Regions from separate parts of the Saccharobesus litoralis genome, predicted to be linked through region 1. Evidence: predicted binding sites of a transcription regulator. Region 1 holds the regulator's gene; each other region holds the start of a gene.
What was found. The regulator sigma-54, encoded in region 1, starts transcription at its own class of promoters, with help from an activator protein. The targets are predictions, from matches to a motif close to GTTGGCACGNNNNTNGNNT.

Region 2: the regulator sigma-54 is predicted to act here: its motif matches at 1,827-1,845, upstream of C2869_RS19155 (DUF2726 domain-containing protein).
Region 3: the regulator sigma-54 is predicted to act here: its motif matches at 1,804-1,822, upstream of C2869_RS18780 (molybdopterin oxidoreductase family protein).
Region 4: the regulator sigma-54 is predicted to act here: its motif matches at 1,719-1,737, upstream of C2869_RS16670 (flagellar basal body rod protein FlgF).

What each region holds. Positions count from the first base shown of each region.
Region 1 is NZ_CP026604.1:5,395,934-5,399,139, reverse strand. Features, by position in the region: gene ptsN (PTS IIA-like nitrogen regulatory protein PtsN) at 1-434, opposite strand, end outside; gene hpf (ribosome hibernation promoting factor) at 443-730, opposite strand; gene C2869_RS20625 (RNA polymerase factor sigma-54) at 758-2,242, opposite strand; gene lptB (LPS export ABC transporter ATP-binding protein) at 2,289-3,014, opposite strand; gene lptA (lipopolysaccharide transport periplasmic protein LptA) at 3,011-3,206, opposite strand, start outside.
Region 2 is NZ_CP026604.1:5,073,871-5,077,076, forward strand. Features, by position in the region: gene C2869_RS19150 (monovalent cation:proton antiporter-2 (CPA2) family protein) at 1-1,688, shown strand, start outside; gene C2869_RS19155 (DUF2726 domain-containing protein) at 1,904-2,521, shown strand; gene mtnN (5'-methylthioadenosine/S-adenosylhomocysteine nucleosidase) at 2,923-3,206, shown strand, end outside.
Region 3 is NZ_CP026604.1:4,981,158-4,984,363, reverse strand. Features, by position in the region: gene C2869_RS18780 (molybdopterin oxidoreductase family protein) at 1-1,602, opposite strand, end outside; gene cobA (uroporphyrinogen-III C-methyltransferase) at 2,238-3,080, shown strand; gene nirB (nitrite reductase large subunit NirB) at 3,095-3,206, shown strand, end outside.
Region 4 is NZ_CP026604.1:4,480,967-4,484,172, forward strand. Features, by position in the region: gene flgG (flagellar basal-body rod protein FlgG) at 1-677, opposite strand, end outside; gene C2869_RS16670 (flagellar basal body rod protein FlgF) at 906-1,670, opposite strand; gene flgE (flagellar hook protein FlgE) at 2,053-3,206, opposite strand, start outside.

The DNA.
Region 1 (3,206 bases):
TGGTATAACTCTTGATTGGTTATAGCGTTTTTCACACTTTTAAGTACAGTTTTATCAGATAGTTTTTCGGCTATTAGTGCTAGTGACTTTAAGTGGTCTTGGCATTCAGACTCAGGGGCAAGTAATGCGAAGAAAACTTTGACTGGGGCATTGTCTATCGCGTCATAGTCAATGGCTTCGTCTGAGGTTAACAACAAAGCTAAACTTTTATTACAATTAAGACGACCATGAGGTAAGGCAATACCTTGACCTATACCTGTGCTGCCGAGTTTTTCACGTGCTAGCAAGGCATCAAGTATGTCTTGTTCTTGTATTTCAGTTTGCCCTAGCTGTTTAGCCGCATATTGGCTAATAACTTGAAGGATTCTTTTTTTGCTTTTAGCCGGAACTGCGCAAAATACGCAGTCCGGAGTGATTAGTTGTTCAATTTCCATTGAGCAGATTAATGACTCTTTAATTTTTCTTTATGTTTGATTACTTGCCTGTCGAGCTTGTCAATTAATGAATCAAGCGCTGCATACATATCCTGGTGATCGGACGTGGCAAATATCTCTCCGCCGTTAATATGCAAAGTCGCTTCCGCTTTTTGCACTAACTTTTCCACGCTTAGGATAACATATACATTGTTTATATGATCAAAATGTCGCTCTAGTTTTGCAAACTTTGTGTCGACATACGTTTTTAAAGCCTCGGTCACTTCTACATGGCGGCCAGTTAAGTTGATTTGCATAGGCTTTTCCTTCTATGGTTGCGAGCCCTAAAGTAGGCTCTTACGTTGGTTTGATGGTGGAATCGACAAAGCTTCTCGGTACTTAGCTATGGTACGGCGAGCGACTTGAATACCTTGTTCAGCTAACAGGTCGGTGATTTTACTGTCACTTAGCGGTTTAGCTGGGTTTTCAGCGGCTACTAATTTTTTAATCAATGCGCGAATAGCGGTAGATGAACATTCGCCGCCATTCTCAGTGCTGACATGGCTGGAAAAGAAATATTTTAGTTCAAAAATACCGCGCGGCGTGTGCATGTATTTTTGTGTAGTCACACGTGAAATTGTCGACTCATGCATTTCAACTGCTTCGGCAATATCGTTTAACACCATAGGCTTCATGGCTTCATCACCATACTCAAAAAAGCCTTGTTGGTGTTCAACAATGCAGTTTGCGACCTTGAGTAAAGTATCGTTACGGCTTTCCAAACTTTTAATAAACCACTTTGCATCTTGCATATGAGAACGAATAAATTGAGTGTCCGCTGAATTTTTCGCAGTGCGACTTAATGCAGCATATTCTTGGTTTACTTTAAGTTTAGGCACACTTTCCGGATTTAGCTCAACAATCCATGAATCTTTTTCTTTGCGCACTGAAACATCCGGGACAATATACTGTGCTTCCTCCGCGATGACTGCATTGCCAGGGCGAGGGTTGAGTGAATGAATGAGTTTCATCACTTCCCGCAGTTGATCTTCTTTCAACCGGCTTTTTCGGCTTAAGGTTCGATAATCTCGATTGGCAAGTAAGTCGATATGATTGGCTATGATTTGTTTAGTTTCTTTAAGCCAAGGCGTCTCTGGGCTAAATTGATTGAGTTGTACCAGTAAGCATTCTTGCGCGGTTCTTGACGCAACACCAATAGGATCAAATAACTGAATGCGTTTCAGTACAGCCTCAACTTCGTCTAGCTCAACTTCGTCATCGCCCATACTCTCTAATATATCTTCAGCGCTAACGGTTAAATAACCGCTGTCGTCTACCGCATCGATAATTGCGGTGGCAATTGCCTGATCGGTTGGTGAGAATGGGGTCAGGTCCATTTGCCAATACAAGTGGTCACGGATCGTTTCAGTGGTTTCGCCTTGGTAAATTGTATCGTCTGCAACAGAATAACTTGAGCTTTTAGCTGCTGGGCTGGCACCCTGGGATAGATGGTCATCCCAAGTGGTATCTGTGACTAATTGGTCTGGAATTTCTGTCCGCTCTAGTTCTTGTTTGGTATCGGCAATAGGCTCTGGCGTGTCGTCATAGCCATTTAGCAGGTTAGATTCTGGCTCCTTGATTGAATCTAAGCTTTCGTTGCTGTCAAAACTATCTTGTTCTTCATGTTCAAGCAGAGGATTAGCATCCATCGCATCTTGAATTTCTTGTTGTAAATCCAAGGTCGACAATTGCAGCAAGCGAATGGCTTGTTGCAACTGAGGTGTCATGGTCAGTTGTTGGCTAAATTTTAATTGTAACGATTGTTTCATTATCTAATCGGTTTATTGGCCACGGTTACAGGCTGGCTTACCATCATTAAAGTGTAAACTGTTCGCCAAGATACACTTCTCTCACTTGTTTATTTGCTAACACACTTTCCGGTTTGCCAGAGGCAATGAGATTACCTTGGCTAACAATATAGGCTGTTTCGCAAACATCTAGCGTTTCTCTTACGTTATGATCGGTAATTAATACGCCAATACCTCTGTCTTTTAAATGGGTAATAATCCTTTTTATATCGAGTACTGAAATAGGATCAACACCAGCAAAAGGTTCATCTAATAGGATAAATTTAGGGTCTGCAGCTAAAGCTCGGGCAATTTCTACGCGACGTCTTTCTCCACCCGATAAACTCATTCCTAAACTATCGACTATGTGTTCAATATGAAACTCTTGTAGTAATTCTGCAAGTTTATTTTCTCTTTGTTGGCTATTTAGTGCTTTGTTTGTTTCTAAAATAGCCATTATGTTCTGACGCACGGTCAATTTTCTAAAAATAGATGAATCTTGCGGTAAATAGCCAACCCCTAATCTTGCCCTTTCATGCATTGGGAAGTGAGTCATATCTTTGTCGTCTAGCGATACTTCTCCGCTATCAGCAGCGACTAACCCCACAATCATGTAGAAAGTGGTTGTTTTTCCTGCGCCGTTAGGGCCAAGTAGCCCGACAATTTGTCCAGAATTTACTTCAAGTGATACGCTTTGTACGACTTGTCTAGCTTTATATCTTTTGGCTAAATTTTTAGCGACGAGTTTGGTCATTTTTCTTTTGCTACCGGAGTTAACACAACGCGAACCCTCGATTCAGAGGCTTTGTCGGAAGATGCGATGAGTTGGCGTTTAGCCACATCGTATTCAATTCGGTCACCGTTAATCATGCTATCCGCTTGGTTTATTTGTGCTTGGCCAATTAACACTAAAACTTGGGTTGTTAAGTTATAATGCATTTGCTGT
Region 2 (3,206 bases), 320 kb from region 1:
TTAACAAATTAAAACTTGGCTCAATTTTGGGCTATTTGGTCGCTGGTGTGGTTATTGGCCCTTCTATGCTTGAGCTCATAGACGACCCAGAAGATATCTTACACTTTGCCGAGTTTGGCGTGATTTTTTTACTGTTTATCATAGGGCTAGAGTTAAACCCAGAAAAACTCTGGCGCATGCGCGATAAAATCATGTTCTCTGGCGGTGGCCAACTCTTTATCACAGCCATTTTAATAACAGGCATTGTTGTGGCTGGTTTTGGCTTTAGTTTTTCGACAGCTGCGGTTATTGGTTTAGCTTTGGCATTATCGTCAACGGCCTTTGCCATTCAATTAATGACTGAGCAACAAGTCTTACGTACGCCACCCGGTCAACATGGTTTTTCCATGTTACTTATGCAAGATCTAGCCGTGATCCCAATTTTACTATTTGTTGGCACTTTGTCCGTAACTGGCGGTAAAGACCCCGTTGCTTGGTGGCAAAGCTTATTAGCTATTATTGCGGTTATCGCTGCTGGTCACTATGTGGTCAATCCCTTATTGCGTATCATTGCCCGCAGTGGCAGCACAGAGGTTATGACTGCCGCCGCGTTATTAATTGTCATGGCGACTGCTGTGGCTATGTATGCCGTCGGTTTATCTATGGGCTTAGGTGCCTTTGTCGCCGGTATATTATTAGCCAACTCGAGTTTTCGCCATCAATTAGAAACCGAAGTTAAGCCATTTAAAGGCTTATTACTTGGCTTATTCTTTATTGCTATCGGCATGAATATGAACTTGCAACTGCTAGGCGAAAAACCATTAGCCATGATAGGCGGTGCTATCGCATTAGTGGCGTTAAAAGGTTTAGTCATTTTTGCTGTACTACGATTAAGCAAGCAAAGCCGTACCGATTCAGTTCGCCTTGGTATTATGTTATCGCAAGGCGGGGAATTTGCTTTTGTTGTCATGGCGCAAGCGACAGCCGGCGGCATTCTCGACAAAGAAGTTGCCGCCATGGTTAACCTTATTGTGGGTATTTCAATGGCGTTAACCTCACCATTAATTATTTTACATAGCCTAGGCTTTAACAGTAAAAACGTCCGCCCTATATACGATAGCGAGCCTCACGAAACCGAGCCTCAAATCATGATTGCCGGTTTTGGTCGCTTTGCTCAAATTACTGCGCGGATTTTGGCAGCAAAAAACATCCCGTTTATCGCGCTAGATAAAGACGTAGAGCATATTGAATTTCTTAAAAGGTTTGGTAACAAAGCCTTTTACGGCGATGCAACTCGATTAGACCTATTAAAAAGTGCAGGCATTGCTCACGTCAAAGTTTTGTTTATTGCGGTTAATGACGACCAAGCCATTAAAATTGCTGAAACCGTGCGTAAGCATTATCCTCATATCAAAATTGTCACTCGTGTACAAAACCGTTTTGTGGTCGCCAAATATAATGAATTAGGGGTAACAAGCTGTGTACGTGAAATGTTTGCCAGTGGTCTGCAAGCTGCTGAACAAGTTTTATTAGCTCATGGCTACACCGATACCAAAGCCAAAGAAAGCGTGCGACTGTTTAAACAGCATGATGAAAGCCTGTTGCAAGAAGCCATTGACAATAATTACGACTTGCAAACCATCATTGACCGAGCAGGACAAGGTAAACAAGCGCTAGAATCTATTTTCCGCGACGATAAAACCTTATAATTCACTGCAAGTTTTGCTTCTGTTGCCATAGACAATGGTAACAGTAGCAAAGCTGGGTAATGCTCAACCAAAGCTAAGCTAAGCCAAAGTAAAATTGAATCAAAAATACCTACCGTAAAAATTCTTAGTTAAAACCATTCTGGCACACCTGTTGCTTAGTCCTACATAACTTGATTTGCTCGACCCTAAACGTCAATTTTTTGTGAGGACAGACGATGGAATTAGTAATCACCTTAATGATAGTGCTATTGGTTGTTTCCGCATTGGCTATTCGCTTAACCCAATCAGAAACCCCTTTCCCTTACAAGCGCCGCGAAAGCCTGTTTACTAACTCTGAACGCGCTTTTATGGTTATGCTTGAAAGAGCGGTAGGCGATGAATTTCGCATTGTTAACCGCGTACGTTTAACTGAGTTACTCGATATTCGCCAAGGCACCAAAAAGCGTGTCGCCCAAGCGGCTAAACTAAAAGCCACAGGTAAAGTATTAGACTTTGTCTTACTCGACAAAACCAACTTAACGCCAGTTGCGGCAATTGATTTGGTCAATGCCGAATCTAGCACGGGTTATAAAACTAAACAGGATTGGTACCTTAAAGGCGCATTAGACACGGTAAACTTGCCACACATTCGTATCAAGGTACGTAATGGCTATAAAGCGTCAGAATTACGTGAATGTATTTCAGCCAAGTTAGGGGCAAAAAACAACAAGTTGCGCCCGCTCAATGTACGCAAAGTAAAATCGAAAGGCCCGACTCGTCCTATTCGTCCTTTAGTACAAGCCCATATTAATCAAGCAGTAGCGCAAGACGCTCAACAAGCCGCCGTTGCCTAAACGTTGACATTAGGTCTATATTCAACAAGCCGAGCATTAGAATTGCCCTATTGCTCGGTTTTTTTATATAGTCTTCTCGCTCAGGTCTTATGGTTCATTGTCAGCGCTTACTCTCGACTTTGGCTCCTGCGTCGTTCTAACACCTAAATCCATTTAGGCGACCCCAATCACAAAATAGAGCATATGCTCATGGGGATTCGAAGCTTACCTGCATGGATGCAGGTACCAAAAGTAGGCACTTTAAGCGAGGGGCGAGAGCAGGACGCGGTAGCTTTGACGGCTTTGCTTACATGGATGTAAGTACTTAGGTTTCGTCTGGAACTTGAAACCTGTCCCTAAAACCCGATCGCTTTGACTATAATAAGCTTAAGTTAACTAAATAATATCTAAAGGAATTCTCCATGACCATCGCCATTATTGGAGCTATGCAGCAAGAAATTGAAATACTGCGTCAACAACTCGACAATTGTCAGGAAGACAAGCACGGTCCTGTCACTTTGTTTTGTGGTTTTTTAGCTGGCCACAAAGTGGTACTCGTATTGAGTGGCGTTGGTAAAACGGCAGCCGCAATGGCTACCACCTTAGTTATCGACCGTTATAAACCCAAATTTGTCATCAATACAGGGTCAGCAGGCGGTTACGCCAGCGATTTAAATATTGGTGATTTAGTGATCTCCAGTGAAGT
Region 3 (3,206 bases), 410 kb from region 1:
GCCTTTAGACAAATGTTTCATCTCTTCAAATGCACCTTCAGGTGTTTCAGGGAAGGTGATCTTTTGGCCATTTTCAAAGCGCTTAGCCATTTGATTGAAGATCCAGAAATCCGGTTTTGAATCAGCATATGAAGGCAATACGTTACGAATTAAGTTAACGCGACGCTCAGTATTGGTGTGACAACCTTCTTTTTCAGCCCATACTGAGGCAGGGAAGTAACAGTGCGAATACTGGTTCATTTCGACGTCTTCATAGACATCCTGTACCACTAACCATTCAAGTTTTTCCAATGCTTTACGAATACGCGGTGTATCTGGCATGGATGTCATTGGGTTAGTTGCCACTATCCATAAACCTTTAATTTCACCAGTTTCAATCGCTGGGAAAATATCAGTTTGTGCTAGACCACGGGCTTTCGGGAAGAACTCAGGATCAATCCCCCAGTAATCCGCGATTTCTTGGCGGTGATTTTCGTTTTCTAATAAACGATAGCCTGGTAAGCCTGAACAAGAAGACCACTCACGTGTACCCATTGCATTACATTGGCCAGTAATAGATAAGCTAGTACCGCCTGGCTTACCGATATTACCTGTGATCAAGTTAAGGTTATTAATGTTAACTACACCGTCAGAGCCATGGGTACTTTGGTTAATACCCATAGTCCAAATACTCATAGCAGCAGGTGCTTTAGCATATAAGCGTGCAACGGTACGAATTTTGTCTTCTGAAATACCACAAACGTGCTGGGCTTTTTCTGGTGCATATTCACCAGTCGCTAGCAGCTTTTCGATTTCATCAAAACCTTGGGTATTCGCCGCAATATAGTCTTTATCCTGCAAACCTTCGTTAATAATCACGTGCAACATAGAGTTGATAAGTACACAGTCAGTACCCGGAGTGATAGGCAAATGAATATCAGCAAATTGGGCTAACATGGTGACGCGTGGGTCAACAACAATTAAAGGGAACTTACGTTTTTCTAATGCTTCTTTTAAACGCCAGTAAATAATTGGATGCTGCTCAGGCAAGTTTGAACCAAACGCCATTAAACAATGGGTATGTTCAAAATCTTCATAACAACCAGGAGGGCCATCAGCACCGAATGAGCGTTTATAACCACTTACCGCAGATGCCATACATAATGTGGTGTTACCGTCGTAGTTATTAGTACCAATACAACCACGGGCTAATTTACCTAAAGTGTAAAACTCTTCTGTTAGTAATTGACCAGTAGAAACAATCGCAAATGAATCACGCCCGTATTTACCTTGGATCTCTTTAATTTTTTCAGCGGTTTTATCAAACGCTTGATCCCAAGATACAGGTTTAAATTCTTCAAAATATTTATCACGTAATAGAGGCTTGGTACCGCGACCTGGTGATTCAAAAAGCTCGTGCTCTAACAAGCCTTTGATACATAATTTACCACGGTTAACATCGGCACCGGCGTGACCACGAGTTGTCACGATGCGGTTTTCTTCAGATAGACCGATTTCAATAGCACAGCCGGTAGAACAGTAATTACAGGTAGTGTATTTCCATTCTTTTACTTTTTTATCCGGGATGACGATAGGTTTGCGTTTTTTACGACCAAATAACATAAGAGCCTCATTAAGCACTTATATCTAAGCTCCACTTCAGGTGACAGCATGTAAATTAGATTTGGGACACCTGAATATAATGAAGACATTTTCTTCATTAGGAGCAGACGCCGTTGTCTTACTTTAAGCTTGTCAAACCTACGAACACATTGTGTGTTGGGGGAGCGTAGATATCTCAACTAGTTTTTCCAGATACTGTCTAAGCAAAAAGTGTTCCAATAGATAGCTAATGTTCAATAAATGTAAACAATAATATTGGTATCGCACTAAAAGCCCAGTAGGACGGCGGTAAGAGCCATACACATTATATTACCTTGTTGTATTAACAGTGTGCGGATTTTTACAGAATATTTTGGTGCACCATGATGATGCACTAATTAGGTGCGTAATTTGGATGTATTTGCATAAAAGTGTGCATTTGCACACATTGCGAGTGTGCACCAACAAAGGTGTACGTTGGTATTAGCAGGTCGGATCACCATAAAAACCCTTACCGTTTAAGGGATTTAAATAATTTTAAGTTTATTTTTTCATGTTGGCACTATGTTTGCTTTTATCTTGCCGAGTATTTAATGCAACGACGTTTAAATACCGATTTAGTTACGATGAAGTAAACGTTAGGAGAGTATAGCAACATGTCAACTACCATTAAGCTAGATAAATCATCTACTTCAGCTTATGGGGCTGTGTCATTGGTCGGGGCAGGACCAGGTGACGCTGATCTTCTAACGGTCAAAGCACTTAAGTCCATTCAATCTGCCGATATTATTGTATACGACAATTTGGTAAGTGCTGATATTCGAGCATTATTTCCAAGCAGTGCTTTAGCTTTATATGTAGGTAAAGCTAAAGGGCAGCATTATCTTACCCAAGACGAAATCAACAACTTACTTATCGATCGCGCTCAGCAAGGCTACAGTATTTGTCGTTTAAAAGGCGGCGATCCATTTGTCTTTGGGCGTGGCGGCGAAGAAATGCTAGCGCTTAAACAAGCCGGTATTGAAGTTGAAATTGTACCGGGCATTACGGCGGGTATCGGAGCTGCTGCTTATTCAGGTATTCCTGTTACTCATCGCGGAATTTCACAAGGTTGTACCTTTGTTACAGCCCATGGTGAGAAAAGTCTTGATCTAGATTGGGCAGCACTGGCTCATTTAGATCATACTCTGGTTTTTTATATGGGTTTGAGTAAATTGCCAATGATTACTGGCCAGTTGACTCAAAATGGCTTATCTCCTGACACCCCCGCTGCTTTAATCGAGCGTGGATGCCAACAGAGTCAGCGTACATTTACAACAACCCTCGCTAAACTCAGTGACACAGCTTTAGAAAACAAATTACAGTCTCCTTCACTTGTAGTGGTGGGACATGTGGTTTCTTTAGCCGAGCCTATGCACTGGTTTGGAACTACGTTTAATAATTCAACATCATCGGCATTCGAATTTGAAGCTTCAGCCGATATGCAGTTGTCAGCCTAGCGGAGAAAGAAAACATGGCATCGAAACAAAAAATTATCGTTGTTGGTAACGGTATGGTTGGACATAAGTTCATCGAAACCTTAATCCAACACCCTGATTATGCAAATTATGAAGTAACGACTTTCT
Region 4 (3,206 bases), 910 kb from region 1:
TTAACATTTGAGGTTTCTAACGCCCCTTGCTGTAACAAACCTAAACCATCAATACCTGGGTTACCCTGAATAGGCGCACCACTGACAGCAGTTTCGGTATAAAGGTTTTGCCCTACAGGTTGCAAACCCGACGGATTAATAAAATCAGATACTGTAATTTGGCCAACAACGGTATTGTCGGCATTGCCTTGCTGCTTAACCGACACTTCGCCGTCTTGCGAAATCGTAATGGATTGCGCGTCTTGTGGAATAGCAATATTGGGCTGTAATAAAAAGCCAGCGCCCGATGTCACTAACTCACCATTTTCATTAATGGAGAACTGGCCATTGCGGGTATAGGCAATGGTGCCGTCGGGTTGTAATACTTCAAAAAAACCTCGACCTTGGATCATGACATCCAATGAGTTTTCAGTACTTAACATGTTGCCTTGCGAGAAGTTTTTTTGCGTCGCAGTCACTTTCGCGCCCGCACCTAACATTAAACCATTAGGTAATTCGGTATCTTGCGACGAACGCCCACCAGGTTGATTAATATTTTGATAAAGCAAATCTTCAAAAATAGCGCGACCTTTTTTAAAGCCTACAGTGCTGGCATTCGCTAGGTTATTTGAAATAACTGCAATATCGGTTTGTTGGGCGTCTAACCCTGTTTTACTTATCCACAGTGCCGGATGCATAATCGACTCCTCACAAATAAAATTCTTTAATTAATAACGTCAAAAAAACAACTTTAGTCAAAGCGATCGGGTTTTAGGGGAAGCTGTCAAAGCTACCGCGTCCTGCTAACGCCCCTTACCTGCATCCATGCAGGCAAGCTTCGAGCCCCCATGAGCATATGCTCTATTATGTGATTGGGGCGAGCAAGCGCTGACAATAAACCATAAAACCTGAGCGAAAAGACTAGGTTAGAAAACGCGCATCAACATATCTGACTTAGTATCCATCTGCTTAGCTTCCTTCATCAGTTTGCTTTGGATCTCAAATTGCTTTTGCAGACTGATCATCGAAATCATTTCACTTACTGGATTCACATTACTGGCTTCAAGCGCACCATTAATAATTTTGACATTAGGTGACAACTCACAAAATCCACATTGACCAAACGCATTTAATTCAGATGGTCTAAATAAGCCGTCAGTCCCTTTATCAAGCTTATTATCATTGTTCATTTCAACCACTTTTATGCGGTCAACCACTTCAACAAAATTAGTAGGAGCCCCTTGCGGTCTAACAACTACACTACCATCAGTACCGATATGAACTTTTTCGACCGGAACCGGCAACAGTATTGGCCCACCTTCTCCCATAATAGGGTTACCCCGAGCTGTAGTTAACAAACCTTCTGGCGTAATACTCAAGTTACCTTCTCGCGTGTAGGCTTCGTTACCTGTATTGTCTTGAACCGCGAACCAGCCTTGCCCTTGCAACGCGATATCTAATTCACGGCCTGTTGTGATCAAAGCACCACCCGACATATTTTGACCTGGGCTTTCTGTCATCGAAAAAACTCGCGATGGCAAACCTTCGCCAAACGCTTGCATACTACGCGCTTGCTCAAGGTCAGCTTTAAAGCCTATGGTTTTGCTATTGGCTAAATTGTTGGCGTGCATTGAGACACCAAGCATGTTCTGCTTAGCGCCACTCATGGCTAAATAAAGCATTTTGTCCATAGTTCACCTGCCGTTAAAAAATTGACGTTATTACTACTCTGTTTAACAATGCATCAGGCGTGCCAATTGTAAATTTATTTTTTATCGTTATTTTTCAATAAGTTAAAATGATTTATATAAAATAAAAATGAAAACAGAACCTTAGACAATTGAAAAGTCAGTTATAGTCAATTCACACAGAGAGACTTGTTAATACGCCAAGTTGTGTTAGAGCCTGTTTTTAACGAATGGATAAAGATAAAAGCCTCCAAACTAAAAGCATGAATGCTAGTAGAGTGAAGGCTTTGCTGGGGTAGTAGTAAGGGATAGTTTGAGTGTGAGAGGTAAAACACACCCAAACTAAATTTTTTGCTACAGCCGATAGTTTTTTAAGTATTAAGCACTATCGGATCTGTAGGATATTCTGTTGTAACTGACTATTTACATCTAGCGCCCGCGAGTTCGCTTGGAATGCTTTTTGCGCAGTAATTAAGTCAACCAGTTCTTTGGTAATGTCTACGTTAGATTGCTCCAAAGCAGAAGAAACCACTTCACCAAAGGTACCTGTACCGGCCTCACCCGCTAGCGGCTCACCGGATTGAATCGTTTCTTTCCAACTGGCATTACCTACCTGTTGCAGACCTTGGTTATTCGCAAAGCGCACTAAGGCAACTCGACCTAAAAAGTCGACTTCACCATTACTGTAGTTAGCTGATACCAGACCAGTTTCGTTAATTGATACCCCAGTTAATCGACCCACCGTCGCACCATTTTGCTCTAACGCCGTGACTTCAAACTCAGATGCAAATTGCACAGGATCAGTAAAACTTAACGTGATAGTTTGCGTACCATCTGCGCCGTTAGTTAATGCATTAGCGTCAGCAGTGGCGGCGTTGTTATCGTCTCCTAGAGCTTGAGTGGTAATAAATGGTGGTTGAGCATTTGCTACATCGTAACCATTGACATGACTCACTAATCCAGCTGAATCAAATGTTACGGGAACCCCTACGAAATTGCCATCTCCAGCTGAGTACCCCGTAGGTGATGCTGTTGTACCAGTAGAAGTAGTACCAGCAGCCGCTTGCGGAGCAGCTGCAGTCGAAACATCAGATGTGGTATCTGTAGCAGTACCTGTTAAATCTACTGGAATTGGATTTCCTGACCCGTCAGTATCCATTGACATAAAGACAACCCAACGGTTCTCACCAACTGCTGCTGAACCTGCATCTTTAACATAATAGGTAGTGACAATATGTGAATCACCTAATGAGTCATAAACCGTCGTTGAAGAACGCGCATGGAACGTTGTGTCATCATTAGGGTTAAACAATGTCGGATCTAAACCCGTTTGACGAGCATCCAAGTTCATCGTCATGCCAATTTCTGTAGTTGCGACTGGAATACCCGCCGAATCCGGAATACGTAATGGTGATGTAGTACTTAAACTAACACCCTGTGACGTACCATCTTCATTAACTGGGTAAACTTGTAAATAATTACCCGAGTTTGTCACTACAAAATTATCGTCATCAAGCTTAAAGTTACCAGCACGTGAAA